2 regions of the Rhizobium sp. NPDC092011 genome follow, and region 2 is predicted to be linked to the other one. Evidence: predicted binding sites of a transcription regulator. Region 2 holds the regulator's gene; the other holds the start of a gene.
What was found. The regulator LexA, encoded in region 2, represses DNA repair genes until DNA is damaged. The targets are predictions, from matches to a motif close to TGTTCNNNNTGTGTTCNG.

Region 1 (15,254 bases), on a different contig from region 2:
CACAGGTTTACTCGCGGATGGCTAAAAAAGGCTTTGTCAGTAAGGTTAACGCTTCATGAAACAATTGGCTCCATGCGTTTATTGAGACATCGAACAGGCACCCACGTTTCGAACCGGCGCACAGTTCTTCCTTCGGCGGATTGCGGTTGAAGGAATGATGCACCGGGCTCCGCATTTTCCACGACTTGGGCTAGAAAGAAGCCATGAGCAGCTTTTTTGAGAATGATTCGCCCTCGAACCTGACGGAATACTCCGTTTCGGAATTGTCCGGATCGATCAAGCGTACTGTTGAGAACGCGTTCGATCAGGTGCGCGTGCGCGGGGAAATCTCCGGCTATCGTGGGCCACATTCCTCGGGTCATGCTTATTTTTCGCTGAAGGACGACCGGTCCCGCATCGATGCGGTCATCTGGAAAGGCAGCTTTTCCAAGCTGAAATTCCGTCCCGAAGAGGGGATGGAGGTCATCGCGACCGGCAAGGTGACGACCTTCCCGGGCTCGTCGAAGTATCAGATCGTCATCGAGAGCCTGGAGCCGGCCGGCGCGGGCGCCCTGATGGCGCTGCTGGAGGAGCGTAAGCGCAAGCTCGGCGCCGAAGGTCTTTTCGATGCGGAGCGCAAGCGCAGGCTGCCCTTCATGCCAAAGGTGATCGGCGTCGTCACCTCGCCGACCGGCGCCGTCATCCGCGATATCCTGCACCGCATCTCCGATCGCTTTCCCGTGCATGTGCTGGTCTGGCCGGTGAAAGTGCAGGGCGAGGGCTCCGGCGACGAGGTGGCGAACGCCATTCGCGGCTTCAACGAGTTTGAGCCTGGCGGCCAGATCCCGCGTCCGGACGTGCTGATCGTTGCACGCGGCGGCGGTAGTCTCGAGGATCTCTGGAGTTTCAACGACGAGGCTGTCGTTCGTGCCGCTGCTGCAAGCGAAATTCCGCTGATCTCGGCCGTCGGTCACGAGACCGACTGGACGTTGATCGACTACGCCGCCGACGTGCGTGCGCCGACCCCGACCGGTGCTGCTGAAATGGCCGTGCCGGTCAAAGCCGAACTGGAGGCGCAGCTTGCAAGCCTCGCCGCGCGCTTGCAGAGCGGAGTGGGCAGACAGATGGATCAGCGCCGTCAGGCTGTGCGTGCGCTGCTGCGGGCTTTGCCGTCGCTCGACCAGATCCTCGCCTTGCCGCGCCGTCGTTTCGATGAGGCGGCTGCCGGTCTCGGCCGCGGACTGGAATTGAACACGCTGAACAAGCGCCGTTCCTTCGAACGCATGGCCTCACAGCTGCGCCCGGATATCCTCTCGAACCGCATCGCCGAGCGTCGCCAGCAACTGGGCGAACGAATGACCCGGGCGGAACGGACCATCGAGCGCATGCTTGATCGCTCCCGAGCCCGTATCGAACGGGCCGATGCCGTCTTCGCCACGCTGCCGTCCCGGCTTGAAGCGCAGACCGGCCGTTCGCGCGACCGCCTCGGCAATCTCGCGCGACAGGCTGATACTGCTATACGCCATCAGTTGACGCGGGCGCGCAGCGAACTTGTCGCGCAGGAGCGCATCCTGCAATCGCTCTCCTACAAGAACGTTCTGAAACGCGGTTATGCGGTGGTTCGCGATGAGGATGACCGCCCGGTCTCGCTTGCCGCAGCGCTCACCACCGGCGCAGCCATCTCTATCGAATTCGCGGATGGTCGTATCGGCGCGGTCGCCGGTGAGGGCGAGGCATCGCCAACGCCTCCTCCGGGCGGCGCCTCGCCAACGAGAAAGCGTAGCGCCAAGCCTGCCGAGCCCGCCGCTCCACCCAAACAGGGAAGTCTGTTCTGATGCGCGTCTTGCTGGTTTTGGCCCATCCGCTTGAGGATAGCTATGCCGCTGCGGTGGCGAAGGCCGCGCAGGAAACGCTTGTCGCAGGAGGGCATGAGGTCGACCTGCTCGATCTCTACCGCGAAGGCTTTGATCCCCGCCTGTCGCAGGCCGAGCGCGGCGGCTATTTCGATCAGCCCTATGACACCTCCGGCGTCGACCATATCGTCGCGCGGCTGCGGGCGGCCGAAGGGCTGATACTGGTCTTTCCACAATGGTGGTTCAATTTTCCGGCCATCCTCAAGGGCTTCTTCGATCGCGCCTTTGCGCCCGGTGTGGCCTTCACGCACGATCCGGCCGGCGGCCGCATCGTGCCGCAGCTCACCAATATCCGCCTGTTTTGGGCGCTGACAACAACGGGCTCGCCTTGGTGGATCGTGCATCTCTACATGGGCAATCCGGTGCGGCGGCTGTTGAGACGCGGCATCGCCGCCTTCTGCGCCAAGCGGCTAAATTTCCGGATGCTGGCGCTGCACGACATGGATCGCGTCAGCGATGCCGGACGCAAGGCGCATCTTGACCGCGTTAGAAAAGCGCTGGCGAATATCAGATAGGAACTTCAAGGCACACCGCGGCGATGGGCAATGAGCCGACGTATAGCGGCCATCTTGATTCCATTTTCCAAATCTGAGAAGTTTGTACGGTCTGAAACAGGTTAGGTTGGTGCGGTTGGCCCAACCCCCGCCTCATGCGGGTCCTTCCGCCACTTCGGTAGCGGCCCAAGGCCTTGAACGGCTCGCAATCTCGCGAGGCGAACGAAAGGGCTTGGTTATGCAACAACAGATTTCCGTCATCACCATCGGCGTTCTCGATCTCGACCGATCCAAACGCTTCTATGAGGAAGGGTTCGGCTGGACGCCCGTCTTCGAGAATGAGGAGATTATCTTCTACCAGATGAACGGCTTCGTCCTCGGCACCTTCAAGCTCACGTCGCTGGAGCAGGATATCGGCCGATCAGGCCTGAAAACGCCCGGCGCCTTTTCGCTGGCGCACAATGTTGCGCGGCGTGAGGATGTCGACACCGTCATGGATCAATTGGTGCTGGCGGGCGGGAGCATGCTTCGCAAGGCCGATGCACCGCCGCATGGCGGCTTTCGCGGCTATGTTGCCGATCCCGACGATCATGCCTGGGAAATCGCCTGGAACCCCTTCTGGCCGATCGATGAAAACGGCCTGGTGAGGTTCGGCATCTAAATGCAAGAAAGCGGGCTCATGGCCCGCTTTCCTTTCTCTGAGATCGCCGCCAGTTGCGCTTAGAGCGTTTCTGCCTTTCTCCGAAGCGCGGAAACGCTCTATCCCTTTATTGCTACGCAATTCCGGACGGAAAACCGCTGCGCACTTTTCCTGGAATTGCTCTAGGCCCACTCGCCCTTGCGCATGACGGGCACGCGCGAACCATCGGCATTGATGCCGTCGATATCCACCTTGTCGGAGCCGATCATCCAGTCGATGTGGATCAGGCTGGAATTGCCGCCCTGCGCCTTGATCTGCTCCTGGCTGAGCTTGGCGCCGTCGATGAAGCACTTGGAATAGCACTGGCCAAGCGCGATATGGCAGGAGGCATTTTCGTCGAAGAGCGTGTTGTAGAACAGGATGCCGCTTGCCGAAATCGGCGAGGAATGCGGCACCAGCGCCACTTCGCCGAGCCGGCGGGCGCCTTCATCGGTGTCGAGCACCTTGTTCAGCACTTCCTCGCCGCGCGTTGCCTTGGCTTCGATGATCCGGCCGCCTTCGAAGCGCACCTGGATGTTGTCGATGAGCGTGCCCTGATGCGACAGCGGCTTGGTGGAGGAGACATGGCCTTCGACGCGCAGTGCATGCGGCGTGGTGAAGACTTCTTCGGTCGGGATATTCGGGTTGCAGGTGACGCCGTTCTTGGCTGTCGAAGCGCCGCCATGCCATTCATGGCCATCGGCAAGCCCGACCGTCAAGTCGGTGCCCGGTCCCTGGAAGTGCAGGGCCGCGAAGCGCTGACCGTTCATCCAGGCCGAACGCTTGTGCAGATTGGCATTATGCTCAGCCCAGGCCGCGATCGGATCTTCGACATCGACGCGGGAGGCTGAGAAGATCGCCTTGGCAAGCTTGGCAACAGCGATCGCTTCCGGGTCATTCGGGAAGACCAGCTTCGCCCAGGAGGGGTTCGGATAGGAGACGATGTTCCAGTTGGTGTCGAAATTGGAGATCTTCTCAAGCGCCGGCTTGTAGGCGGCCGAATTGGCGCGGTTGGCGCGCGCCACCTTGGCCGGGTCCTGGTTGGACAGCAGCATCGGATTGTCGCCCGCGATAGCAAGGCGGGCCGTGTTGCTGGAGAAGGCCTTGGCCATACCCTCGTAAAGCCAGGTTGCGGCGCGGTCGAAGCTTGCATCATGGCCGTATTCGTAGCGGGCAAGCGTCGTCTCTTCGTCGGAATAGAAGGTGGAGACGAGGCCGGCGCCGGCCTTGTAGGCCTCGCGCGTGATCAGCCGCACCAGCGGCATTGCCGCAACCGGCGCCGTCATCAGCAGATCCTGACCGGCCTGTAGCTGCAACCCGATCTTGACTGCCACTTCCGCAAGCTTTTCCAGCTTGGCGTGATCGACGGGATGATGGTTCGGAGAGGCGGATGTCATGGCAAAACCTGCTTGGCTGATATCGAAGATGGTGAGAAGACTTAGACCGCTTTGCGGCGAAATTGAAGGCGGTTTGTCCGATCCTGAAGATCGTCAGGCAATCAGCGGCGCGGCCTTGGCCTTGAGAGCGGTCAAGGCATCCTGTGGACTGAGGCGCACCTGCAGACCGCGCTGGCCGCCGTTCATATAAACATAGGTCTCGGTCATCGCCTGCACCTCGATCGCCGTCGGAACGATCTTCTTCTGGCCGAAGGGGCTGATGCCACCGACATGATATCCCGTCAGACGTTCCGCATCGGCAGGCTTCATCATGTTGGCCGACTTGCCGCCGAAGGCCGCGGCAAGCTTCTTCATGCTGACCTCGTGGTCGGAGGGCACGACGATACAAACCGGCTTGCCGTCAACTTCCGCCATCAGCGTCTTCAATACGCGATGCGGCTCTTCGCCGAGCGCCTCTGCCGCCTGCAGACCGACGCGCTCCGCATTCGGATCGTAGTCATAGGCGTGTACGGTGAAGGCGACTTTCGCCTGGGTCAGCACTTGTGTTGCGCGGGTGGTTTTGGACATGCTTGCCTCTAGGCGGTTTTGCCGAATGCAGCCGCATAAATATCCGGCTTGAAGCCGATGAGCAATTTGCCGTCCGCTTCCAGCACCGGGCGCTTGATCATCGATGGCTGCGCCATCATCAGCTGAATGGCCTTGTCCTTTGTGAGATCTGTGCGATCTGCTTCCGGCAGAGCCTTGAAGGTCGTCCCCGCGCGATTGAGCACGATTTCCCAGCCGGCTTCCTTGGTCCAGCGCTCCAGGTGATCCCGGTCGATGCCAACAGCCCTGTAATCGTGGAAATCATAGGCGATGCCGTGGCTTTCAAGCCAAGTCCGGGCCTTCTTCATCGTGTCGCAGTTCTTGATGCCGTAAATGGTAATCGTCATGGCGAATCCGTCTCTTGCTGTCTGATAGGGCATAGCATGCGAGCAAAGCCGGTTGAAAGCCGGCCGGAGGCGGAAGCGGTTCTCTCATCCGTTGCAGTCACCGCATATAATCCTGTAAATATGCAGCGTGCATATTTATCGCGCGGGTGAGCATGGCGACGGACAAGGAAACATTACGGCTGGAAAACCTCTTCGGCGCCATGAGCCTTGCTCTGGTGGACAAGATGGAGAAGGCCTTTGCCGATGAAACAGGCCTCGGCCCGAGCGCCGTTGCCGCCGTCATCCAGATCGGCTCCGAGCCGGATCTGACGATCGAGACGTTGCGCCGAATGATCGCGCTCTCCCATTCGGCCACCGTGCGCCTCGTCGATCAACTCGTGGCGTCTCATCTCGTGTTGCGCGCCGGCGGTGTTGAAGGCGACAAGCGTGCCCGCTCGCTGCAGCTGACAGTGGCCGGCCAGGCACTGTTTGACAAAAGCCTCACCGCTCGCCGCGCCGTCATCGAGCGCGCTTTCAAAGCGCTCAAGCCTGAAGAAGCCGAACAGCTCGGCCGTCTGGTGGAGAAGTTGCTGCCGGCTCTGGTCGATCTCGGCGACGATCAGGATGTGGTTTGCCGCGTTTGCGATCAGGGTGTCTGCGATCAGGATCGTTGCCCCATCGCCTTCATGTCGTAACCTCGGAGAGGCAGGCTTGACATACCCCTTAAATATATGCACTATGCATACATATATTTAAGGGGGTGCCCAGTTTACTTCTGGATGCTCTGAACACCGCCTGCATCGTTTCGATCGGAGGCATGATCTCAATGGAAAATCGTTCGATGCGTGCCCGGCTATCGGGCAGGGTGATTGCGGCATTTGCCGGCGCACCGGATCATGCCCGCCGCCTCGGCACTCTTCTTCGGGAGGCGGCGGCGATCGCTTTCACCTTGCGTTGCAGGGTGATCGACCGCCGCTAAACACGTCAGTCTTCCAGCGTGCCCGGCTTGCGGGCGACAGAGCTTGGCCTGTCGGAGCCGATCTTCATCAGATCGCCGCGCCGACGCACGAGCCGATCCGAGACGCGGGTGACGATGAGGCCGGCTTGCGGCGCGCGGACCTCGATGGTCCCGTCCGGCATGCCGGGTGCGGTGATGATCGTCGCCAACAGGTCGCCTTCCGCAATGCGTTCGCCGATGTTGCGATGGAAAAGTACGGTGCCCGCTTGCGGCGCGCGGATCATCTCGACATTGTCGAGCGGCACTGCTGGCCCGGCAAAGGCAGCGAGATTTACGCTGTCGTCGCGCACCGCGCCGCGGGAGGCAAGGAAGCGCCAAAGGCCTTCGGCATCTTGCTTCGCCATTTCGGGATAGACATCGCGCGTGCCCCGCAACTCGACGGTGACCGAAAGCTTGCCCGGCAACCTGGCCTTCTTTTCGCCCGGCACTTCGTATTTCCAGGCAAAACTGACGGCTTCCTCGAAGGCGGAGCTTTCGCCATCCGAAAGCAGCACGGCATCCATCTGCAAGGCGGCAGCGAGATCTGAAGCCTCGGGCCAGAATGCCTCATCTATATAAGCATATTGCAGGGATTCGTCGTCGCAATGGAGGTCGATCACCAGATCGGCACCCAGCGCCATATGGATGAGCTGACGCTTCAGGCGGTCGACAGAAGGATAGCGCTCGAGGTTTTCGATCAGCAGGTCGCGGTCTCGCAGCGAGATCAGCGGAAAATCGCGGTTGAAATTGGTGCGGGAACCGAGGTCGAAGCGGCCCTGCATCTCCCCGAAATGCGATTGCGCCGCACCGATCGGGTTGGCGTGTGGCACGACAATGATGTCGCTCTGGATGGTGCCTTCGCTCTCTGCCTGTCGTAGTCGCGCGCAGAGGAAGTGAGCCAGCGCAGTTCCCGGCAACTCTCCGGCATGCAGTGCAGCCTGAATATAGATCTTCGGCGCACCCGCCTTGTTGCCGGCGAAATGCAGAACCGGAAATCGCCATGCAATGCCCGGAGTGTCGCCTTCAATGACGATTTCGGTGATATCCATGTAACGGGTTCCTCCAATTCATGATCGGAGACCCATAACAAGCCAAAGCGGTCTTCCGCAACCGTTGCTGCAGACCGGACGCGGAGGTGTCGATAGTCGTCAGGAACCGTCGTGCCTGCGCAGACCGAGGCTCAAGACGAGGCTGAGGAGCACTGCGCCGACCCCAAGAGAGAAGGGAGCGGCATAGCCGAGATGATCGGCAGCGATGCCGGCAATCGGGCCGGTAGCGCCGAGCGAGACGTCGAGGAAGATCGAGTATAGCCCAAGCGCGACGCCGCGGTTCTGCGGCGGGATGCGCACCATGGCCTCGTTGCCGAGCGCTGGGAAGACGGGCGCAAAGCCAGCGCCCGCAAGAGCCGCGCCAATGATGGCGACCGTCGGCGACGGGGCGAGCGCCAGCGCGGCGAGGCCGATCATTTCCACCACGAGCGAAATACGCACCAGTGGCAGGCCGCCGAACCGGGCAACGGCTTGCGCAAGGCCGAGACGAACGCCCATGAACGCGAGACCGAAGGCGCTGAGTGCGAAGGAGGCGCCTTCCCAGCCGCGGCTATGGAAAAACAGGGCGACAAAGGCCATGACGACGCCGAAGCCACTGGAAGCAAGGGCCAGCGCTACGCCGAAAGGCGCGACGCGGCTCAAGACCTGACCGGTGCCGATGCCCTTTTCCTTCACGCCAGGCACGGGTGGCCGCGTTTGTGCCAGCATCAGCCCGGCGACGGCAAGGATCATCGTCACCGCGCCGATGGAAGCGAAACCATATTGTCCCTGCAGCCACGCACCGAAGGGAGCGGCGAGCGCAATGCCGCCATATGTGGCGATGCCGTTCCATGAGATGATGCGCACGGTCTCGCGCGATCCCATCAGGCCTATCGCCCAGGTGATCGCCGCGGTGCTGACCCAGCTTTCACCGATGCCAAGCGCCAGTCGTCCCGCAAGCAAAAGGGCAAGGCTCGCTGCCGGGACGTGGACCGTGAAAGTCGATGCAATCGTCAGGATGCCCGAGAGCCCATAGGCAAGAAAGCCGAGGAGGACAGAGCGGCGCGGCCCGTATTGGTCGCAGAGCCGCCCCACATGCGCGCGACTGATGATAGTCGCCACATATTGCGTGCTGACGGCAATGCCGGCCCAGACGACACCGAAGCCGAGGCCGCTATCGACATAGGTCGGCAGCACCGCGAGCGGGAGGCCGATGGCTATATAGCCGAAAAATGTCAGTGCAACGATGGAAACGAGGGCCAGGGTCGAGTTGGACCGGATGGTCTGGGAGGCAGTGTTCACGGGATGTCGCCTGCGGGCACCGGTAGGAAAGGTGCCCAAACTGTTTGCCACGAAGGGTCGGGATTTCTTAATCGAATAGAGATGGCGGCGATAGCCGAATGGCTGCGCGTCGCCATGAATAACAGCTATCAGGCAAATACGGGCAGGGTCAACGAATTGCTGCCTTGCAGCAAAGTTCATTGACGGCATGGCGAGAATGTGCGTGCTGCGCCGAAGATCCAGCCATGGAGCGGGGCTGATAGCCCCGCTCAGCTGAGCTTCACATTGTCAGAACGACGCTGGCGGTGGTGCGGCCTGCTTCGAGATCCGCATGTGCCCGGGCCGCGTCCTTCAGCTCGTATTCGGCGCCGATCGGGTTGATCAATCCGGTCCGCAGATGCTCCATCAGGGCCGCGGTGCCCTGGCGATAAAGCTCCGGGTCGTTGGCGTAGGTTAGGACGCTGGGTCGCGACAGGGCGATGGCGCGTGGCGCCGTCAGTTCCTCTATTTCGATCGGCGGTATGGGGCCGGCGGCCTGGCCGAGGCTGGCCACCATGCCGAAGGGGCGCACGGCGGCAAGCGTCTGCGACAGCATCGTTCCGCCGATCCCGTCGACGGCCAGATGGACGCCGCGACGATCAGCGATGCGGCGGGTTTCCTCCACCCAATCTTCGGATGTGTGCAGAAGAACGATGTCGGCACCGGCCTCATAGGCAAAGCCTGCCTTGGCTTCCGATCCGACCGTGGCGATGACGTTGGCGCCGATCCGCTTGGCAAGGCGCGTAACGAGCTGGCCGAGACCGCCTGCGCCGGCATGAACCAGCACCCATTCGCCCGCTTTGACCGGGTAGACCTTTTGCAGCACCATATGGGCGGTAAGCCCGCGCAGCATCGTGCTGCCGGCCACCCGTTCGCTGACGCCTTCGGGCAGCTTTACGAGCCGTGCCGCGGAAAGCGTGCGCACCTCGGCATAGCTCCCGAGCGGATGGCCGATGTAGGCGACGCGATCGCCGACCTTCAGCCCGTCGACGTCGGCACCGAGCGCTTCGACAACGCCCGCACCCTCGAAGCCGAGGACGCTCTGGCCGGGCGGCAGCGGATAAAGGCCGGAGCGCACGTAGATGTCGACGAAGTTGACGCCGGATATGCTCTGGCGGATTCTTGCCTGGCCGGGGCCGGGGTCTGTTGCTGGGAGATCAACGGCTTTCATGGCCTCGGGTCCTCCGGGGCCGGTAACGGCAATCGCTAGGGGCATTGAGAAGTCTCCTTTCCCGAGATCTTTGACCACAAACTCCGGTCTGAATAAATTCGGTATGAACTCACCGCATCTGTGCAATAATGCACCGATGATCGACTGGCAGGACCTCCTTCATTTCGCCGCCCTGGCGCGAACGGGCTCGCTCTCGGCGGCGGCGCGCGAACTGGGCGTGGATCATGCAACCGTCGGCCGGCGCATTGCCGCATTGGAACGCTCTCTCGATCTCCGTCTGATCGATCGGCGGCCGCGCACGTCGCCGCTGACGGCTGATGGCCGCGCCATTGCCGAGCTCGTCTCCGGCATGGAAGAAAATGTCGAGGCTATCAGGCGCTATTCGAAGAGCGCCGTCGCCGGTCTCTCAGCGGCCGTCAAGGTCAGCGCGCCGCCTTCGATCGCGGCCCATCTTCTTGCGCCGAAGGCAGCGTTATTTCGCGCCGAGCATCCGGATATCACCTTGACCATTGCCGGCGTCACCCGCCGCGCGGCGCTCAATTATGGTGAGGCCGATATAGCCGTGCGCATGACGCGCCCGGAGGAAAGCGATCTTCTTGTGCGGCGCATCGGCGTCATGCGTTTCGGCCTCTATGCCATACCCACAGTGGCGCAAATGCCCGAGAAGGACTGGGCCTTCATCGGCTATGATTCGGCGATGGAGCATTTGACGCAGCAGACCTGGCTGCGCAGTCTCTTGGAAGGGCGCCCGATCGTGTTTCGTGCGACCGATGTCTTCGGTCAGCTGGAGGCCGCGCGTGCAGGTCTTGGTGTCGTTGCCCTTCCGGCCTTTCTGGGCGATGGCGAGGCAGGATTGGTGCGCCTGCCGGTCGCGATCCAGTCGCCCACGCGCGATTTGTGGCTCGTCACTTACCCCGATCTTCGCCGCTCTCCGGCGATCCGCGCCGTGATGGATTTTGTTACCGACACCATCGGCAAGAGCTGTCCATCGCGCGACAGCGCAGAGGGAGCCGCGTAGGACGAGGTCTGGGCCTTATTTTCCTGTTGCAGCTTGCCGGCGAATCTCTATCGATAATCGGATGAGCCTCCTACAACATCGGCCCGAAAATCGGTTCCGATTTTCGGAGAGCCCGATGCGTAGATTCAAAGGGTTAGAGCGTCTTTGTGCTTCTGAAAAGAAGCACGACGCTCTAATGGTCGGTGATCGATGACGAAGCTGGGCAGTTGGTTCATGGTGGACAGGGCAGATCTGGTCGCGGGCATATCGGTTGCCGGATTGATGCTGCCGGAAGCGGTGGCCTATGCCGGCATTGCCGGGTTGCCGCCGCATCGTGCCATTCTCGCCGGCATCGCCGGATGTCTGGTCTATGCCATATTCGGCCGCAGCCGTTTCGCGATCATCTCTCCCACATCTTCTTCCGCCGCCATTCTTGCCGCGACGTTGGCGGTCGTGCCCGGTGACGCCACGGTCAAGATGGCCCTTGCTACCGTCGCCGTAGCACTTGCCGGCGCCCTGTTCGTCGTTGCCGCGTTGCTGCGCCTCGGCGGCATCACTGGTTTCATCTCGCGGCCGGTTCTGCGGGGTTTCGCGCTGGGACTGGCGATAACAATCATTCTCCACCAGCTGCCGATCCTGGTTGGCGTTCCCGTGCAGGGCTCCAATATCTTCACCTATGCGGCCGCATTGTTCGGTGCGATCCTGCAATGGAACCCGATCAGCGTTACCGTTGGCGTCGTGGCGCTCGCGGCATTGCTCATGCTCAAACGTATGCCGGGCATTCCGGGTGCCTTCCTTGTGCTTGTCGCGGGTATTTTCGCTTCATACCTGTTCGGCCTCGAGGCGCATGGCGTCAAGCTGGTCGGCGCCATAGAGATCCTGCCGCAATGGCCGTCGCTGCCCGATGCCGGCTGGACGTCCTATTCGCGACTGGTGCAGTTTACAGTGCCTCTCGTGTTGATCCTGTTTGCCGAATCCTGGGGCACCATGCGGGCATTGGCGCTGCGTTATGGCGAGACGCTGGAGGTCAATCGCGAGCTCGGCGCGCTGGGCGCCGCCAACATTGCCAGTGCGCTCGTCCAAGGCATGCCGGTCGGGGCGGGCTTTTCCGCCGGCTTCGCCAGCGAGGCGGCCGGCGCGAAGACGCGCGCAACCACCGTATTTGCCGCCATCGGCCTTGCCATCCTGATTGCGTGTGCCGGTCCGCTGGTAGCTCTCCTGCCGGAGCCGGTGCTAGCGGCCGTCGTCATCGCCGCACTGACCCATGCGCTCGATCCGAGCCCAATTCTGCGCCTGCGCCGCCTGCATCGCGATTTCTACGTGGCGCTCGGGGCTGCGATCGGTGTGCTGATCTTTGGCGTGCTCAACGGCATGTTGCTGGCCATCGCGCTCTCGCTTGCCGCCATGATGCATCGTCTGGCGTCGCCCTATGTCGCCCGTCTGGGACGGCTTGGCGACAGCCATAATTTCGTTGATGTCAGCCGTCACGACGACGCGTCCGAGATGCCTGGTATCGCGGTCTGGCGCCCCGGCGAGACGCTGTTTTTCGGCAATGCCGACACGATCTTCGGTGAGATTCTATTGCGCAGCCACAGCGATACAGGGCTGCGCGCCGTCGTCCTCAGCCTGGAGGAGAGCTTCGATCTCGATAGCACTGCGATGGATGCCCTGATGGAATTCGATGGCGCCATGCGCCGCGCCGGCATCCGCTTGCAGTTCGCCCGCGTGCATGACCGCGTCCGCGATCTCATGACCGTCGCCGGAGTTACCGACGTCGCCAATCGCTGCAGCTTTAGCGTCGATGATGCCGTGGCGGCGGTGAAGGGAGCGGCGAACCCGGTGAACGCCTGAAAGCGGCGCTCAGTCGTGCAAAGTCCAGTAGCAAAGATGCTCGTGGATTGACTGGCCCTGCAGGCTGTTGATGAGGACGAAGTCCTTGGGTGTCCAGATCACAGGTTCATCGAGCATAATGTCGGGAACCACTCGGCCTCGATAGAGCAGCGTCATATGCGGTTCGACCCGCTTTTCCTTGGCAGGTGTAATGCCAGTGAGCCGCATGGAATAGACCAACTCCTCATAGATTGCCTTGAGCTCGGCATTTCCATTCTCGTTCCAAAGAACGAGAGGGCGATTGTCGCCATTGCCGAAGCTGACAGCCCGATCGAAATTCACGGAACAGCGTCGCCTTCTGACCCTTGATGCCGCTTCCATCGCCGCAAAAACCGTTTCTTCGGGCAGGTTACGAAACGATCCGATCTCATAAAGAGTCACATGGAAAAGATCAGGTCTTCTAGGCTTTGCGAAAAACCGGTGTTGTCGATAGAAATTACTTGCAAGCTTATGGCTTTGCGCAGCGATCTCCGGATCGGGAAGAATTGCAAAATAGAGTTCGCTGACCGGTCCTTGATCGGCCGGCAGTGGTGTTCGGCTGGACGATCCGCCGCTGAGATAGAGTGAGAGCTGGTTCTTGTTCTTCATGGGCTTGCTTCAAAGCATCGGCGCTTTGCCTCCTCCTGTTCCAAACGCCCCATAATAGGATCAGGCGATTATTGAATCAAGAACAAATCATGAACATTGTGATTCCTGAGTAGGCTATCTGCCGCTCTCAAAATATGATCGAATAAAAAGCCCATCTGATCTGTTCATCCCAAGTTCGGGCCCTCGTGCCCATCGTCAGCAACAGGGAATGACAATCATGTGCACCAGATCTGTCTTTACGGTCCTCTTCCTCGTTCTCATCGGCCTTGGTGCCGCGTCTTGCTCTACCTCGGGCGATCACAATTCCGGCGGCGGTATGACGCTGAGCGCTCCTCCGACCGGCGGCGGATATTGATTTCAGTATTGCCGTTGCCTGAGCCTCGCCCCATCGCTGTCAAAACGGTGGCAATTCCGGTTCTTCGCAAGAATCGGGTTGAATTCGAAGCGCCTGAGGACGATTTTCATGACAAGTGGAAACACAGGAGCTTTTCGTCATGAACGAGGCATCACAGCATTATCTGATTTTCGAAACCGCTGGCGGCTTCTGCGGCATCGCTTGGAACGATGTTGGCGTGTTGCGTTTTCAGCTGCCGACAAAGGACGCCAGCGCGACCGAACGTCTGCTTCTGCGCCGCCTGCCGAATGCGCAGCCGGGAACTCCGACCTCCGACATCGAGCAGGTGGTGGTGCAGGTGAAGCGCTATTTCTCAGGCGAGGAGATTGATTTCTCTGGTGTCACGCTCGACCTCGGCGAACAGGATGAGTTCTTCAAGCGGATTTACGATGCTGCCCGGCAGGTGACCTGGGGCCATACGACCACCTATGGCACGCTTGCCAAGCAGCTCGGCGCGGGACCGGAAGCGGCGCGCGATGTCGGCCAGGCCATGGCGAAGAACCCGGTCGCATTGATCATACCCTGCCATCGCGTTTTGGCCGCAGGCGGCAAGATCGGCGGCTTCTCCGCCCCGGGCGGCTCGAATTCCAAGGCCCGCATGCTGGAGCTTGAGGGCGTTCAGCTGGCACCACCGAAGCCGGTCCAGCAGTCGTTGGGATTCTAAATCGAAGTCCGGAGAATGACGCCGAGCCTAGTTCTGCGCCATTCGGCGGAGGCGTGAGAACAGCATTGTGTCCTTGTCGTTGAGACGGACAGGCTTCGGGTCGCAGTACCCTGCCTTTTCGGCAACGCGGATCGAGGCCGTGTTGTCAGGCGAGATCAGACAGACGCTCCGCTCGAAGTGCGGTTGCTCATCCAGCCATGTGGTGGCAGCGCTCAGCGCTTCGGTGGCAAATCCCTTGCCATGGGCCCATGCTGCCATCGCCCAACCGGCCTCGGGAATACTGCGGATCGACGGCTCCATGACCCGGTGAAAATCGGCAAAGCCCAGATCTCCGACATAACGGCCGGAAGATTTCTCGCGGATGGCCCAGTAGCCATGGCCAAGAAGCGGCCAGAGTCCATGATACGACAACATCCGCATCCACGATTCTCTCGGCGTCGATACCAGATTGCCGAAGATGTGCTTCACGACCAGCGGGTCGCTCCACATCGCCGCAAGAGGGCCGAAATCATCGACCGTATGCCCAGTGAGCAGGAGGCGTTCGGTTTCCAGCCGGGGAGGGGATGTCGTCGGTTTCATGTGGGTCGCTCTTCGGGTCTACTTTTGGGAATTCTGCCGCAGTCGTTCGGTCAGAGCATTTTCGCTCGGCAGGAACCAGACTTCGCGCCCCTTGTTCGCTTCGTAGACGAAATCCCGCAGCGCATCGCTGTCGGCGACCCATCGTGAGATATCGCCGATGACGGCAAGCTGGCAGCGATAATTGACGAATTTCTGGATGATTCCGCCGGCGATGCGGGTCGAGAGCCGGAAGAATTCGTCGCTCAGTCGCGAT
Region 2 (15,254 bases):
GCCGTAGTCGCCGTGAACGCAATGATAACCGAAGTAACTCACAAAAGCGATCGTAATGGCGGGCAGAATGAAACGGCCGAACTTTCTCTTCTTATGATACTTTGTCCACATACTCGCTCGAAACGCTCTTGCCGTTGGGCGATCTCATCAAGGTTGGCGCCGCGAACATTGCGGCCATAGACAAGATCACATCAAATCAAACACCTAGCGCTAAATTAACCGGCAGAGATTAACCGTCCGTTGACTCTAACTACGCCAGCCAACAAAAAACCGCGCCCTGGGGCGCGGTTCGATTTCAACACAACACGCGATTTGCGGATCTGCGAGATGCCGCCAATCAGGCATCAACCGCGCAGGATGGAGCGGCCTGCATACTTCGCCTGCGGGCCAAGCGCTTCCTCGATGCGGATAAGCTGGTTGTACTTGGCAAGACGGTCGGAGCGCGACAGCGAGCCGGTCTTGATCTGGCCGCAGTTGGTGGCAACGGCGAGATCGGCGATCGTGGAGTCTTCCGTTTCGCCCGAACGGTGCGACATGACGGCCGTGTAGTTGGCCTTATGCGCGGTTTCGACGGCGTCGAGTGTCTCCGTGAGCGAGCCGATCTGGTTGACCTTGACCAGGATCGAGTTGGCAACGCCCATGCGGATACCGTCGCGCAGACGAGCAGAGTTGGTGACGAAAAGGTCGTCGCCGACGAGCTGGGTCTTCTTGCCGATCAGGTCGGTGAGCGTCTTCCAGCCTTCCCAGTCGTCTTCGGCCATGCCGTCTTCGATCGAAATGATCGGATACTGAGCTGCGAGTTGAGCGAGGTATTCTGCCATCGCGCCGGATTCCAGCGTCCGGCCTTCGCCTTCGAGCACGTACTTGCCGTCCTTGAAGAATTCGGTCGAAGCGCAGTCGAGGCCGAGAGCAACTTCTTCACCCGGCTTGTAGCCGGCCTTTTCGATCGACTTCATGATGAAATCGAGCGCTGCCGGGGCGCTCGAGAGGCCCGGCGCGAAACCGCCTTCATCGCCGACGTTCGTGTTGTGGCCCTGCGCTGCCAATTCCTTCTTGAGGACATGGAAGATTTCCGAACCGATGCGAACGGCGTCGCGGATGGATTCGGCGCCAACCGGCAGGATCATGAATTCCTGGAAGTCGATCGGGTTATCGGCATGGGCGCCGCCGTTGATGATGTTCATCATCGGAACCGGCAGCAGGCGAGCGTGGGCGCCGCCGACGTAGCGATAGAGCGGCAGGTTAGCGCTCTGGGCAGCGGCCTTGGCAACGGCAAGCGAAACGCCGAGGATGGCGTTGGCGCCGAGGCGCGACTTGTTCGGCGTGCCGTCGAGCTCGATCATGATGTTGTCGAGCTGGATCTGGTTTTCAGCGTCCATGCCGCCGATGGCATCGAAGATTTCCGAGTTGACGGCTTCGACAGCCTTTTCGACACCCTTGCCATGGTAGCGCTTGCCACCATCACGAAGCTCGACGGCTTCATGTGCGCCGGTCGAAGCGCCCGACGGAACCGCCGCGCGGCCCATGCTGCCATCTTCGAGGTAGACATCGACTTCGACAGTCGGATTGCCACGGCTGTCGAGAATCTCGCGGGCGATAATGTCGGTGATTGCGGTCATGATAGCTTCCTGCTCGCTGGTTTATAAATCGATTTAAATCGTCATAATCGAAGGCGCGGAAATTACAATGCGGAACCGCGCCTTGATTTTACACTCCTACAGGCCGCCTAGCGCAAATTCATGTCAGCCTGTTGAATGCCTGTGTTTTTCAAGCCTTGGCGATGGCGTCGAAGGCCAGCAACTTCTCGAGAAGCCGCGGCATATCCTTCAGATAGACCATGTTCGGGCCATCTGACGGCGCATTGTCCGGATCCTCGTGCGTTTCGAGGAAGACGCCGGCTACACCGACAGCCACGGCCGCACGCGCCAGCGTCTCGACGAATCGGCGATCGCCTCCGCTGGAGCCACCCTGCCCTCCGGGCTGCTGCACGGAATGGGTGGCGTCAAAGATGACAGGCGCACCCATCGCCGCCATGATCGGTAGAGAGCGCATGTCGGAGACGAGCGTGTTGTAGCCGAAGGAGGCGCCGCGCTCGCAAAGGAGAATGTTCGGATTGCCGCTGTCGTTGAGCTTGGCAAGAACGTTCTTCATGTCCCACGGCGCCAGAAACTGGCCCTTCTTGACGTTGATGACACGGCCGGTCTTGGCAGCGGCGACGAGGAGATCGGTCTGGCGCGACAGGAAGGCCGGAATCTGCAGGATATCGACCGTCTTGGCGACGACGGAGCATTGCTCTTCGGTGTGGATATCAGTCAGAACAGGAAACCCGTATTCCTTTTTCAGATCGGCGAACACTTCCATGGACTTTTCAAGGCCGATACCGCGCTTGCCGGAGAGCGAGGTGCGGTTCGCCTTGTCGTAGGAGGATTTATAGACGAGGCCGAGGCCGAGCTTGTCGCAAAGTTCCTTCAGAACGCCTGCGATCATGAAGGCATGGTCGCGGCTTTCCATCTGGCAGGGGCCGGCAATCAGCGAGAGCTTGGCGGTGTTTGAGAACAGGACCTTGGAGGCTCCCTCACCGACAATCACTTCGGAATTCGTGCTCATGCTATCTCCTCGAAGGCGAACAACGCGCCCTGTTCGGGTGCCAGCCGCGCCAAAATACGATTGTTCTTTCGCGTGTATGTGACGCCGTTAGCAGCGAAATGCGACGATGTCACGGAAAGATCGCGCGTTTTGAAAAGGATTGCCCGCGCCCGCAGACCCGGATCATGGTCACTCACGCGCAAATCGTAAAACGCCTCGATGCCTTCCGGCGTTAAAAGCTCCAGATCGGCATTGGCGGCCTTAATCGTCAGGCCGAAGGAATGCTCCGATATTCTGGGCCTGTCGAGAACATCCTCGAAAAAGCTCCGGAATGCAGCCGGTCTGTTCGTCGACATGGCCACCCGCGCAATGCCGGTGACGCCGTTTTCATGGCGTTCGAGCATGGTGCGGTCGGCCGCTAACGGATTGATGCGCTGACAGCAGAACGCCAGAAAATCCGGCGCACGCAAATCTGCAGCAAAAGCGAGGCGAAAACCGGCCGTCGTTTCCGTTCCATCCGGCATCTTCATGGGTCGCGAAAAATCAAGCATCGGCCCCGCCGAGATTGTGGCACCCCGCAGCCGCTCATCATCAGCAACCGCGTCATCCGTGCCGAAGACCACTGCCGAAAAACCATCGTCCCCGACGCGAAACCGATAGGCCTGATCGCGTGCGACAAAGACGTTGCCGTCAGCGATGCTCGCTTCGCATTGCTCCTGCGAGGCCACGCCCAGAGGCTCCAGGTAGGTCTTGTCGGAGAAGAAGACGCAGGCATTCTCGGTGCCGAAAGGATGGCGTGCATCTGGAGCAACCGTGAAGCCGAGTTTGCCGAGGCGTTCGCGCGCCAGAGCAATGTTGACGGTCGGCAGAACGAGATGATCCAGCGGATGCGGCGACGAAGTCATGGCTTCTCCTATTTCCGAACGGAGCAGATTTGCGCCCATCCATCGGCTATTTCAAGACGGCAACGAAAGGCTCGCCAAAAGCGCAGCACACTCGGACAGCGATCTCGTAAACGTGACTGCTGATTCTCCTCCGTAGCCGGCTCACCCTGTCCGATATCGCCCCTACGGGAACCGCGCACAGACAGCTTAGAAAGCCGCGGTTGAAAAGCAGATTCGTTCTATTCTTCCATATTTATCAATGAGCTCGATTGCGCACCGTCCCGCGGGTCTGCCGATGGATCCATTCGAGAATGATAATTCTTTAATTGATCGAGCGCGACTTTACCGAAATTTAAGTACTTGCGGAACACATATGGAACATATAGTGTCCGTTCTGGATTTGTTTCACGACTATTTCTTGATTCTGGGGTTCCAAAACGATGTTGACGCGCAAGCAGCAGGAACTGCTTCTCTTCATTCACGAACGCATGAAAGAGTCTGGCGTTCCGCCATCTTTCGACGAGATGAAGGATGCATTGGATCTGGCATCCAAATCCGGCATCCATCGTCTGATTACCGCGTTGGAAGAACGCGGTTTCATCCGCAGGTTGCCAAATAGAGCCAGAGCTCTCGAAGTCATCAAGCTGCCGGATGCCTATAATCCCAGCCTGCAGCAGCGCCGCGGCTTCTCGCCGAGCGTTATTGAAGGCAGCCTTGGTAAACCTCAGCCGGTCGCTCCGCCTCCGCCGCCGAAAGTGGCGAATGACGATCACAGCAGTTCGGTGTCTGTACCTGTAATGGGTCGTATCGCAGCTGGCGTGCCGATCTCGGCTATCCAGAACAACACCCACGATATTACCGTTCCCGCCGACATGCTTGGCGCAGGTGACCACTATGCCTTGGAAGTCCGAGGCGATTCGATGATCGATGCCGGAATATTCGATGGCGACACCGTCATCATCCGCAATTCGACAACCGCCAACCCGGGCGACATCGTGGTTGCTCTCGTCGACGACGAAGAGGCAACTTTGAAGCGCTTCCGCCGGAAGGGTGCCTCCATTGCCCTTGAGGCGGCTAACCCGGCCTATGAGACGCGCATCTTCGGCCCGGATCGCGTCAAGGTACAGGGCAAGCTCGTCGGGCTTATTCGCCGCTATCACTAACCGGTGACTTCGGCTCGATTGGCGCACCGAATGTACCTGTGCGCCAATCATAGGTTCGATGCCGCGTCCAGGGGCGCTGTGGATTTTCGAACGCAGTAGACACGATCGGCTTATCGCCACTCAGATCCATCTCCACCGATCCGGTTCGCCGCAGTGTGGCGCCGGTATAGAGCAAAGCACCCGAACGACACCGGTCGAGACGCAGGCGTATAGGCGTCACGACGATATTCGCCGTGTCGCAGGCCGGCGGCAAATAGGCAGCGTTTTCGATGGTCACCAATATGGTGCCATTCTCAAGCATCGCCACGCACCACGCACCTTTCTGGCACGCGAAACTTCCCTGCATCGTCCGATCGAGAGCCTCCTCCATTGCATTGCGAACCGCTTTCTGTTCGTCGGCATTCAGCCGGCGGCGGCGTTCCTTCTTGGTGACCTGAGGAAGCCGGCTATCGGCCGGAAGAACGGTCGGTGGCTGGTGGTCGGCCGCAACCATCGCTTTCTGCCATTGCTCGAAAATGAAAGCCTGCGGCCTTTCCCGATTTGTTGCCAGTATGTCGTCCTGCCTTAGCGCGACCAAAACGCCATCCTCGGAGATCATCAAATCAGGCTTGGGTACGCCGGAACCAAGTGCTGCTACCCCGACCGTGAGGAGCAACAGCAGAAAGCCAAGATGGCGCAGCTTGGTTCGCAACACACTCATGGCCAGAAAGCCGGCGATGAAAGTCGGCATCAACCAAGCCGGTTGCCGCCCGAAGGTAATATCGCCACCCCAACCAGCGACCGTCTTCGCGACAAGAATGACGATCTCCAGTCCCTCTCCGGTGACTTTCCAGAGCGGCCCATCGAGGCCGAAAGGCATCAGCAGCATCGCGGCCATGCCAAACGGCATGACGATGAAAGAGACGATCGGCATCGCGGCAAGATTTGCGGCCAGCCCGTATGTCGCCAAACGGTGAAAATGCTCTATGGAAAAAATGGCGGTTGACGCACCACCGATGAAGGATGTCGACACTATGCCGCCGAAGAAGCGCGAAACGAACAGCACCGGGCTCAGCAATCTCGACCTTGAAATTATGTTTTCGCGATGCTGCCGCCGTTTCCAGAGCGTATAACCGGACACCAGCGCCAGTGTCGCGGCGTAGGACATCTGGAAACTTGGCCCGAGCACTTGCGACGGCGATAGAACAAGGATGACGATCGCCGAGAGTGCCACGTTTCGAAGGCTGATCGATGGCCGGTCGAAGAGAACTGCGACCAGCATGATCGCCATCATGATGAAGGCTCGTTCGGCCGATACGCCGAAGCCGGATATGAGGTAGTAGGCCGTTACCGTGACCAATGCGCCGAATGCGGCAATCTTCTTGGTCGGCCATGCCTGCGCCAAGCCTGGAAACAGGCTGAACAGATAACGCAAGCCGATGTAAAAGATGCCGGCAGAGAGGGCCATGTTCAGGCCGGAAATGGCAATGATATGCGTCAGACCTGCCGTTCTCAGCGCCTCCGTCGCCTCGTCCAAGAGCGCCCGTCTCTCATCGGTGACAAGTGCTGCCGCGAAGGCGCCCGTGTCACCAGGCAAAGTCCTTCTGATCCTGTCGCCTATGCTGTTGCGAAGGCCGGCGAGCCAGATGTCCGCTCTGTCCAGCAACGAGCTTTCGGCTTCATCACCAGACGGAGATAATAGTGTCGGAGTGCCATAGGCAAAGCCATTCGCGCCGATGCCATTGAAGTAGGAACTGAACGCGAAATCGTTGAGGCGCGGCAGAGCTGGCCCAGCCGGTGGCGTCAGTCGGGCTCTGACCTGAATGCGATCCCCAAGGGTGAATGGCTCTGCCTGTTTGCGCACGAAGATGGTGACCCGCTCCGGCGGCCTGTGAATAGACGGTTTCTCCGTCGCGTCGATCTTGACGACGTAACGCCAGCGTCCATTGTCATAGGTCTCTCGCCTTTCGACCCGACCGGTAACGGTCGTCGTTACGGCCGAATCGAGCATGACTGTCGAGGCACGCCAGCTTTCCCACTGCGCAAGCGCCATGCCGAGACTCATGAGCATGCCGGCGAAAAGCAGATGCCGCAGCAGCCGGCCCGCCTCCGGCTTGAAAAGAAAACCGCCTGTGAGAAGCAGACATGCGGTTAAAACCGTCTGCGGAGGTGGATCGCTATCCACTCTAAACCAGAAAATCGCTCCGACACCCATATAGATCGGAGTGAGGAGAATGGCGCGGCCATGCACCGCCTCTTCTTCGACAAGCCGTCCAACAACGGCTCGCATATGGTTGAGGGCGAGATAAATCCGCGCCGCCAGGGATGCCTGATCTTGCGTGCGCTCCCGTTGTCCAGCATTGATGCGCGGGATGATTGTGGCAATGGCATGGCGTTGCCGCGAAGGCAGAACAAGGTCCCGGCCATCCTCTTGCTGCTCCGGTGCCTCCAAATTAGGCATTCACCGCCTGCCCCGCGCGAAACCACAGCTTTCGCGCGATTTTTGCCGTCACCGCTAGGTGATTTCAACCAAAATCGGCATGTTTGCGACGAAATAGATCTATCCGCGGTGCGTGGTATGACCCATGCGCCTAGTGCAGTGCCCAAAAGTTGATACTGCGATGCACAATTTGGCACTAGGATAACTTGGCATTAGGCTCTGGATCATATAGCTAGTCGGTAGTCGCTTAACCTTTTGGCGCTTTTTATGGCGTCAATCCCGCCAAATCTTGGAGGATCAGCATGACGGAACAAAGCGCGAAACTAACTTGGGGTGAGAAGACGGTAGACCTGCCGGTCAAAACCGGAACCATCGGCCCAAGTGTCATTGATATTGGTGCCCTTTATAAGAACACCTCCACTTTCACCTACGATCCTGGTTTCACCTCGACCGCGTCGTGCGAGTCCAGCATCACCTATATTGATGGCGACGAAGGCGTTCTGCTGCATCGCGGCTATCCGATCGACCAGCTGGCCGAACACGGCGATTTCCTCGAAGTCTGCTACCTGCTCCTTTACGGCGAACTGCCGACCGCCGCGCAGAAGAAGGACTTCGATCATCGCGTCGTACACCACACCATGGTGCATGAGCAGATGTCGCGCTTCTTCACCGGTTTCCGCCGCGACGCGCATCCGATGGCCGTCATGTGCGGCTGTGTCGGCGCCCTTTCGGCCTTCTACCACGACTCGACCGACATCACGGATCCGCATCAGCGCATGGTCGCTAGCCTGCGCATGATCGCCAAGATGCCGACGCTCGCCGCCATGGCCTACAAGTACCATATCGGTCAGCCGTTCGTTTATCCGAAGAACGATCTCGACTACGCATCGAACTTCCTGCGCATGTGCTTTGCCGTTCCTTGCGAAGAGTATGTGGTCAATCCGGTGCTGGCGCGCGCCATGGACCGCATCTTCATCCTGCATGCCGACCACGAGCAGAATGCATCGACCTCGACGGTTCGTCTGGCGGGTTCGTCTGGCGCCAATCCGTTCGCCTGTATCGCTGCGGGCATCGCCTGCCTCTGGGGTCCTGCCCATGGTGGCGCCAACGAAGCTGCGCTCAACATGCTCAGCGAAATCGGCACCGTCGACCGCATTCCGGAATTCATCGCCCGCGCCAAGGACAAGAACGATCCGTTCCGTCTGATGGGCTTCGGTCACCGCGTTTACAAGAATTACGACCCGCGCGCCAAGATCATGCAGAAGACGGCGCACGAAGTTCTCGGCGAACTCGGCATCAAGGACGATCCGTTGCTCGACATCGCGATCGAGCTGGAGCGTATCGCACTGACCGATGAATACTTCATCGAGAAGAAGCTCTACCCGAACGTCGACTTCTACTCCGGCATCACGCTGAAGGCTCTCGGCTTCCCCACGACCATGTTCACCGTGCTGTTCGCTCTCGCCCGCACCGTCGGCTGGATCGCTCAGTGGAACGAAATGATCGAGGATCCGCATCAGCGCATCGGTCGTCCGCGCCAGCTCTACACCGGCGCGCCGCTGCGCGAGTATGTTCCGGTTTCCAAGCGCTAAGTTTCGGAAATGACATTAAAAAAGCCGGTCAGAAATGACCGGCTTTTTTGTTGGATAAAACTTCGAGGACGATTGCGGCCGCCTTGTCGCCGGGCGGCTCCTCCGTTTGCATACGCTGCCAGACCAGATCGTAACCGGCCAGCATCGCCGCCAGCTCGGGAGTGTCCGTCGAGAGGCGCTCCATGTATCGGGCAAGCAAGCCGGGCCGCAAGACGTCATTGATGAGCTCGGGCAGGACGGCGTAGTCGGCAATGAGATTGGGTAGAGCCGCCGTCCAAACCTTGATGCGCGCCATCACGAACCTGGCGAGCCACTCCGTCTTGTACGTCGAGACGACAGGAACGCCCGCCAGGCCTAGTTCCAGAATCACCGTCCCCGACGCAGCCATCGCGGCATCCGCCAAAGCGAATGCCTCCCACTTTGCACGCTGGCCGACAAGAATTTCCGGCTTGGTGCTCCAGCTTTCAAGCAGCGACCGCACCAGAGCTTCTTGTTTCGGCACGGTCGGCAGCAGATAGCGGACCTTATCGTTTCTCCGGCTAAGCTCTTCGGTAGCCCGCTCAAAAACCGGCAGAAGCTGCCGGATCTCGGAGCCCCGAGAGCCGGGCAACAGAAGCACGGTTTTCGGGCCACTTCCTGCATTCGCATCGCGTATTGCGCGTCGGCTGCGTGTCTCCAACAGATCTGCGTCGGCAGTCAGTCGATGGCCGACATAGGTCGTCGCCGGGCCGCCCAGTCGCTGCATTGCTTCCGGCTCGAACGGCAGCACGGCCAGAACATGATCGACATAGGCGAGCATCTTCTGCGCGCGGTACTCCTTCCACGCCCAGACACTGGGGCAGACATAGTTGACAACGGGCAGATTGGGCAGAGCCTTGCGCACGCGCTTGGCGACGCGATGGGTGAAATCGGGGCTATCGATGATCAGAAGCACGTCAGGCTTTGCAGTGATAATCGCCTCGGCGGTCTGCCGGATGCGGGCCAGCAATTTTGGCAGCCGCTTGATGACCTGGATGAACCCCATGATGGAGAGTTCAGAATAATCGAACAGGGACTGCAGCCCCTGGGCTTCCAGCGCCTCGCCACCGACACCGATGAGTTCCACCGGTCCGCCATATCGCCGCTTCAGCGAGGCAACGAGGTCGCCGCCCAGCAGGTCGCCGGAAACCTCGCCAGCCACGACGGCCAGTTTCAAGGGCACCGCATTCAAAAGAAGCCCTCCGCGCTCAAGCCTCGATCGATGCCGCAGACGAAAATGCCGGCCTCGTCCGCGGCTGCAATCACCGCCTCGCGGTCGAGCACCAAAGCTCTGCCGGCCTCCACCGCAACACCGGCCAGACCGGCTTTCCTGGCGTTATGCACGGTGGATACGCCGATCGACGGCAGATCGGCGCGAACATCCTGTTGCGGCTTGCATAGCTTGACCAGCACACCACGGCGGCGTGTCGATATGCGGCCTTCCGCACGCAATTCTGCGACCCGTTCGATCATCTTGTCGGTGCCTTCGGCGCCCTCGAGTGCGACGACGCGACCGCCGACGCTGACCGCTCCCTGCCCGACATCCAGAAGCCCGAGCGCGTCGGCAGCCTTCGCGCCTTGGGCTATATCGCGCAGATCCTCATCCGAGGGGGAAAGCCGCCCGAGGGGACCGGTGGTCGCCAAGAGATCCGGCGCGATTTCATGCGCACCGACAACCCGAACGCCACCCGCTTCGATCAGGCGGATAACCATCTGCAGGACTGCGTTGTCACCGCCGGACAGAAGGGTTCTTATTGTGGAAGGCAGTTCCTTGATGACGCGCCAAGTGGGATGCACCTCTCGCCATGCAGGGCGACGTGCCACGCCGCCTGACATCACAACGCGATCGACACCGTAGCGGCGAAACGTTGATTCGAGTCCGGCAAAATTGCCGACGCCGAGATTGGCGTGATCGAAGCTGGACCAATCCCGATCCGCCTCGTTGGTCAAGGCGATGATCACCGGGTCTTCACCGGCCTGACGGGCGGCGTCAGCGACATAAACAGGCAAAAAACCGCTGCCTGCGATGATCGCCAGCCTGCCTCTGCCGCTTTGGCCGGCCGAACCCACGTCAGCTCTTGCCGCGATTGGGGGACGACAGCGCGCGATCACTATCGGCTGCGATGAAATCGAGGATCTCCATCACTTCCTTGCAATCGGCATACTCGTCACGGATGGCTGCCGCGTTGTCCCGGATCGAGCGCTCACCTTCGAAGATGCTCTTGTAGGCGCGTCGAACCTGGTGAATGACGGCACGTTCGATGCCTGCTCGCGTCATACCGACAATATTCAGCCCGGAAAGCACGCCAGGGTTTCCATTCAGCATGCCATAGGGAATGACATCGTAGCTTGCGGCGGAAAGGCCGCCGATAAAAGCCTGCCGGCCGATGCGGCTAAATTGATGCACGGCGCAGCCGCCACCGAAGATGACCCGATCTTCGACAATCACATGTCCCGCCAACATGACATTGTTCGACAGAATGACGTTGTTGCCGACGCGGCAATCGTGCGCCACATGCGAATTGGCCAGGAACAGGTTGTTGTTGCCGACAATCGTCTTGCCGCCGAAGTCGGCCGTACCGGTGTTGATCGTCACGCCTTCACGGATCGTGCAATTCTCGCCGACATCCAGCGTCGTCTCTTCGCCGCCGTGATGAACACTCTGCGGATCGCCACCAACGACGGCCATTGGAAATATCTTCGTTCCCTTGCCGATGGTCGTGCGACCGGTCACAACGGCATGGGTCAGCAGCTGCACATCGTCATGCAGCACGACCTTGGGGCCAACGTGGCAGAAGGGTCCGACCACGACATTCTCACCAACGACGGCACCATCCTCAACGACCGCGAGCTTATGGATGCGCGCGCTTTTTGCGATGCTGCTCATGCCTGGTTCTGATCCTTCCGCACGATCATGGCCCCGATATCCGCCTCGGCAACCAAGTTGCCGTCGACCTTGGCATCGCAATGGAATTTCCAGATCGTGCCGCGCTGCTTCAGCTTGACGACATGGAATTCGACACGATCACCCGGAACAACCGGCTTGCGGAAACGGGCATTGTCGATCGTCATGAAGTAGACGAGGTTTCCGCCGATGCCGTCTTTCTTCGCACAGATTGCCCCGGCCGTCTGAGCCATGCCTTCGATGAGCAGAACGCCCGGCATAATTGGCGTTTCCGGGAAATGTCCCGTGAACTGAGGCTCGTTGGCCGTAACATTCTTGATGCCGATCGCAGAATTGTCGCTGTCGATCTCAATGATCTTGTCGACCATCAGGAAAGGATAACGATGCGGCAACAGCTTCATTATTTCCAGAACATCGGCCGACGACAACGACGTCTTTGCTTCCTCAGTCATGCTCCGCACTCCCGTCCTTTTTATCCCTGGCTCCTGACCGCTTAGCGATCTCCGCCGATTCCCTTAGAAAATCCCACAACGGCCGCGCGGGAAGACCCGCATAGCGCTCGCCCGCTGGAATACTGTTCATAACACCGCTCTTGGCACCGATCTGCACGCCGTCGCCGATGTGGATGTGACCATTCAGGCCAGCCTGCCCGCCGATCTGCACACCATCGCCGATCACCGTGCTGCCAGCGATACCGACCTGGCTGACGATAGCACAATGGCGGCCGATGCGAACGTTATGTCCGATCTGAACCTGGTTATCGATCTTGGTGCCCTCGCCGATCACGGTGTCATCCATGGTGCCGCGATCGATCGTCGTATTGGCGCCGATCTCGACATTGTCCTGAATGATCACCCGGCCGATCTGCACGATCTTGATCATGCCACGTGGTCCCGGCGCATAGCCGAAGCCGTCCTGGCCGATCCTCGCGCCATTGTGGATGATGACCCCGTTTCCGAGATAGGCGCAAAGCACGCTAGCGCCACCGCCGATGCTGCAATTGCGACCGATCTTCACGCCAGGCCCGATAAGAGCGTTGGCGCCGATATAGGTCCCCTCACCGATTTCGGCGCCCGCGCCGATGACTGCGCCGGGCTCTACGCCGATATTCGCCTCGAGCCTTGCCGTCGGGTCAATGACCGCAGCCGGTGAAATTCCAGTGGAATTCGATGTGAATGCGATGGGCCGCATGGCCTGCGGATGAAGCAATGCGCCAACGAGCGCAAAATCCGTATGCGGCCGCTTCGACAGAATGACCGGGACATGATCGGGAACAAAGGACCGCAAGGCAGGCAGGCAAATGATAGCCGAAGCCTTGCAAGTCTCCAGTTCGGAACGACTCTTCCGGGAAATAATGTAGCAAACATCGCCTTCACCTGCCCGGTGGACAGGAGCGATAGACCTGACGACGACCTCCGCAGAGGCCGTATCATCAAGTTCCGCCCCAAGGTATTCAGCCAACTGTTTTAAGTTGACGCCACCATGGGGCGGGAAAAAACCAGTATGTTCCATAAGCACCAGCTCCAGAACGGTGTTCAAGCCCGCAGTTCTGGACTGCCGATATCAGAACTGGTTGGCGATGCCAAACCGGAAATTCTGAACCTGGTCGTAATCTTGCTTGAGAACCGGCACAGCGTAGTCAACACGGATGACACCGAACGGTGACGACCAAATCAGACCAGCACCAAGCGAAGCTCGGAGCGAGCTGTCGTTGAAAACCGCATCGCCGAAGGAATTCGTCTTGTTACCGTAGAGCGTACCCGCGTCTGCGAAGGCAGCGATACGCAGACCGATATCCTGCGGAACGCCCGGCATCGGCATGCTCGCTTCAGCCGAAGCGGTAAAGTACGTCGTGCCACCGAGCGGGTTGTTATTGTTGTTACCCACACGAGGACCGATACCAGCATTCTCGAAGCCGCGGACTTCACGACCACCGAGGGTGAACTGATCGAAGACGTTCAGCTTGCCATCGGTCGGCAAGACGTAACCGGCACCAACCGTGAACGAGCCGATGATATCGGCCTCATCACTGATCATCTGATAGTAACGAGCCTTACCGCTCAGCTTGTAGAAGTTCGAGTCGCCGCCGAGGCCTGCAAATTCATGCGTGAACTTGGCGATGAGACCTTCACGCGGCAGATTCTGATCGTCCAGCGTGTTGTAGGTAAAGGTCTGCGAAACCGTCGACTGGGTCCAGGGACCGTTCTCAACAAGGTTGATATACGGAGCCGAAAGATTGTTCTGCCAATCGTTCGTGCCATCGTATGTCAGGCGCTTGTAGTTGTAACGCAGGGTCGTCGCCAGATTCTCGGTGATCGGCGCGGTGACGCGCAGCGAGAAGCCTTCTTCCGAATAGTCGTAGTAATCGTCGCTCGACGTCTGGTTCTTGAAGATATCGAAACCAGCAGCCAGACGATAGCCGAGGAAGTAGGGCTCGGTGAACGAGATGTTATAGGTACGATTGCCTTCCGTACCGGCACCTGCGGCGATACGGATATACTGACCGCGACCGAGGAAGTTCTTTTCTTCGACCGAAGCTTCAAGCAGCAGACCGCCGTTGTTGCCGACGGCGTAGCCGGCGCCGATACCGAACGAGCCAGTAGGCTGATCTTCGACGTTGACGATCACGACAACACGATCCGGAGCGCTGCCCTGTGCCGTCGAGATATCCACCTTGGTGAAGTAACCGAGAGCATCGAGACGGCGCTTAGCGCGCGTGATCATTTCCTGGTTGAAAGCATCGCCTTCGTTGAGGTCGAACTCACGACGGATAACGTAATCGCGCGTACGAGTGTTGCCGCGGATTTCGATACGCTCGACATAGGCCCGCTCGCCCTGGTCGACCAGATATTCGATACCGATCGTGTGACCGGTCAGATCGCGGTTGCCGCGCGGCGTGATGCGGGCAAACGGATAGCCGGCCGAAGCCACTCGCTTGGAAATGTTCTCGATCGAGGTCTGGATGTCCTTGGCGCTATAGACAGAACCCTTCTGGGTAATGACAAGCCCCTTCAGTTCGTCGGCATTAACGCCATCGACCGTCGAAACGACATTGATATCGCCGTAGGTATAGCGCGGACCTTCGTCGACGTTGAAGTTCAGCGTGTATTCGTTGTTCTGCTCGTTCAGCGTCGCATCGGCGCTGACGATGCGGAAGTCGGCATAACCGTGATTGTAGTAGAACTGACGCAGCGTATCCTGGTCGGCCTGCTGGCGCTCAGGGCTGTAGACGTCCTTACGGGTCAGGAACGACAGGAAGTTGCTCTTCTTCGTGCTGATGACAGAAGCAAGGCGACCGCTGCTGTAAGCCTGATTTCCCGAGAAATTGATCTTATCGATTTTCGTGCGATCGCCTTCATTGATGACGAAGGCGACGTTGAGGCGACCTTGCGCGACCTGGGCGGTCTGCGTCGTCACCTGCACGTCGTTACGACCGATGGACGCGTAGGCATCCTTGATGGTCTTGATATCGGCCTGAACGGTGGCTTCGTTATACGGACCGGCAGCATGGGTCTGGACGATGCCCTGAAGCTTGTCGTCCTTGATCTTGCGGTTGCCGTTGAAGACCACAGCGTTGATGAGCTGGTTTTCCTTGACCGAGATGACCAAGGTGCTGCCCGAAACGCTGATGTGGACATCGGAGAAATATCCGGTGGCATAAAGCTGCTTCACCGATGCATCGATGTC

Region 1: ACIQJ2_RS28100 (2'-5' RNA ligase family protein) is a predicted target of LexA. The motif match lies at 13,443-13,460, and genes of this name have one in related genera.

The regions. Positions count from the first base shown of each region.
Region 1 covers NZ_JBIVSO010000009.1:197,142-212,395, forward strand. Annotated here, with positions in the region: gene xseA (exodeoxyribonuclease VII large subunit) at 204-1,814, shown strand; gene ACIQJ2_RS28040 (NAD(P)H-dependent oxidoreductase) at 1,814-2,407, shown strand; gene ACIQJ2_RS28045 (VOC family protein) at 2,625-3,047, shown strand; gene ACIQJ2_RS28050 (aminopeptidase) at 3,209-4,462, opposite strand; gene ybaK (Cys-tRNA(Pro) deacylase) at 4,556-5,029, opposite strand; gene ACIQJ2_RS28060 (ArsC family reductase) at 5,038-5,394, opposite strand; gene ACIQJ2_RS28065 (MarR family winged helix-turn-helix transcriptional regulator) at 5,547-6,068, shown strand; gene ACIQJ2_RS28070 (hypothetical protein) at 6,200-6,352, shown strand; gene ACIQJ2_RS28075 (succinylglutamate desuccinylase/aspartoacylase family protein) at 6,358-7,419, opposite strand; gene ACIQJ2_RS28080 (MFS transporter) at 7,519-8,700, opposite strand; gene ACIQJ2_RS28085 (quinone oxidoreductase family protein) at 8,960-9,934, opposite strand; gene ACIQJ2_RS28090 (LysR family transcriptional regulator) at 9,993-10,907, shown strand; gene ACIQJ2_RS28095 (SulP family inorganic anion transporter) at 11,097-12,737, shown strand; gene ACIQJ2_RS28100 (2'-5' RNA ligase family protein) at 12,747-13,364, opposite strand; gene ACIQJ2_RS28105 (hypothetical protein) at 13,582-13,719, shown strand; gene ACIQJ2_RS28110 (methylated-DNA--[protein]-cysteine S-methyltransferase) at 13,859-14,422, shown strand; gene ACIQJ2_RS28115 (GNAT family N-acetyltransferase) at 14,450-15,001, opposite strand; gene ACIQJ2_RS28120 (DUF4180 domain-containing protein) at 15,020-15,254, opposite strand, start outside.
Region 2 covers NZ_JBIVSO010000002.1:1,235,567-1,250,820, forward strand. Annotated here, with positions in the region: gene ACIQJ2_RS14375 (septum formation initiator family protein) at 1-111, opposite strand, end outside; gene eno (phosphopyruvate hydratase) at 345-1,619, opposite strand; gene kdsA (3-deoxy-8-phosphooctulonate synthase) at 1,768-2,607, opposite strand; gene ACIQJ2_RS14390 (VOC family protein) at 2,604-3,491, opposite strand; gene lexA (transcriptional repressor LexA) at 3,911-4,633, shown strand; gene ACIQJ2_RS14400 (ComEC/Rec2 family competence protein) at 4,614-7,073, opposite strand; gene gltA (citrate synthase) at 7,355-8,644, shown strand; gene lpxB (lipid-A-disaccharide synthase) at 8,673-9,854, opposite strand; gene ACIQJ2_RS14415 (LpxI family protein) at 9,851-10,732, opposite strand; gene lpxA (acyl-ACP--UDP-N-acetylglucosamine O-acyltransferase) at 10,734-11,549, opposite strand; gene fabZ (3-hydroxyacyl-ACP dehydratase FabZ) at 11,546-12,019, opposite strand; gene lpxD (UDP-3-O-(3-hydroxymyristoyl)glucosamine N-acyltransferase) at 12,012-13,079, opposite strand; gene bamA (outer membrane protein assembly factor BamA) at 13,131-15,254, opposite strand, start outside.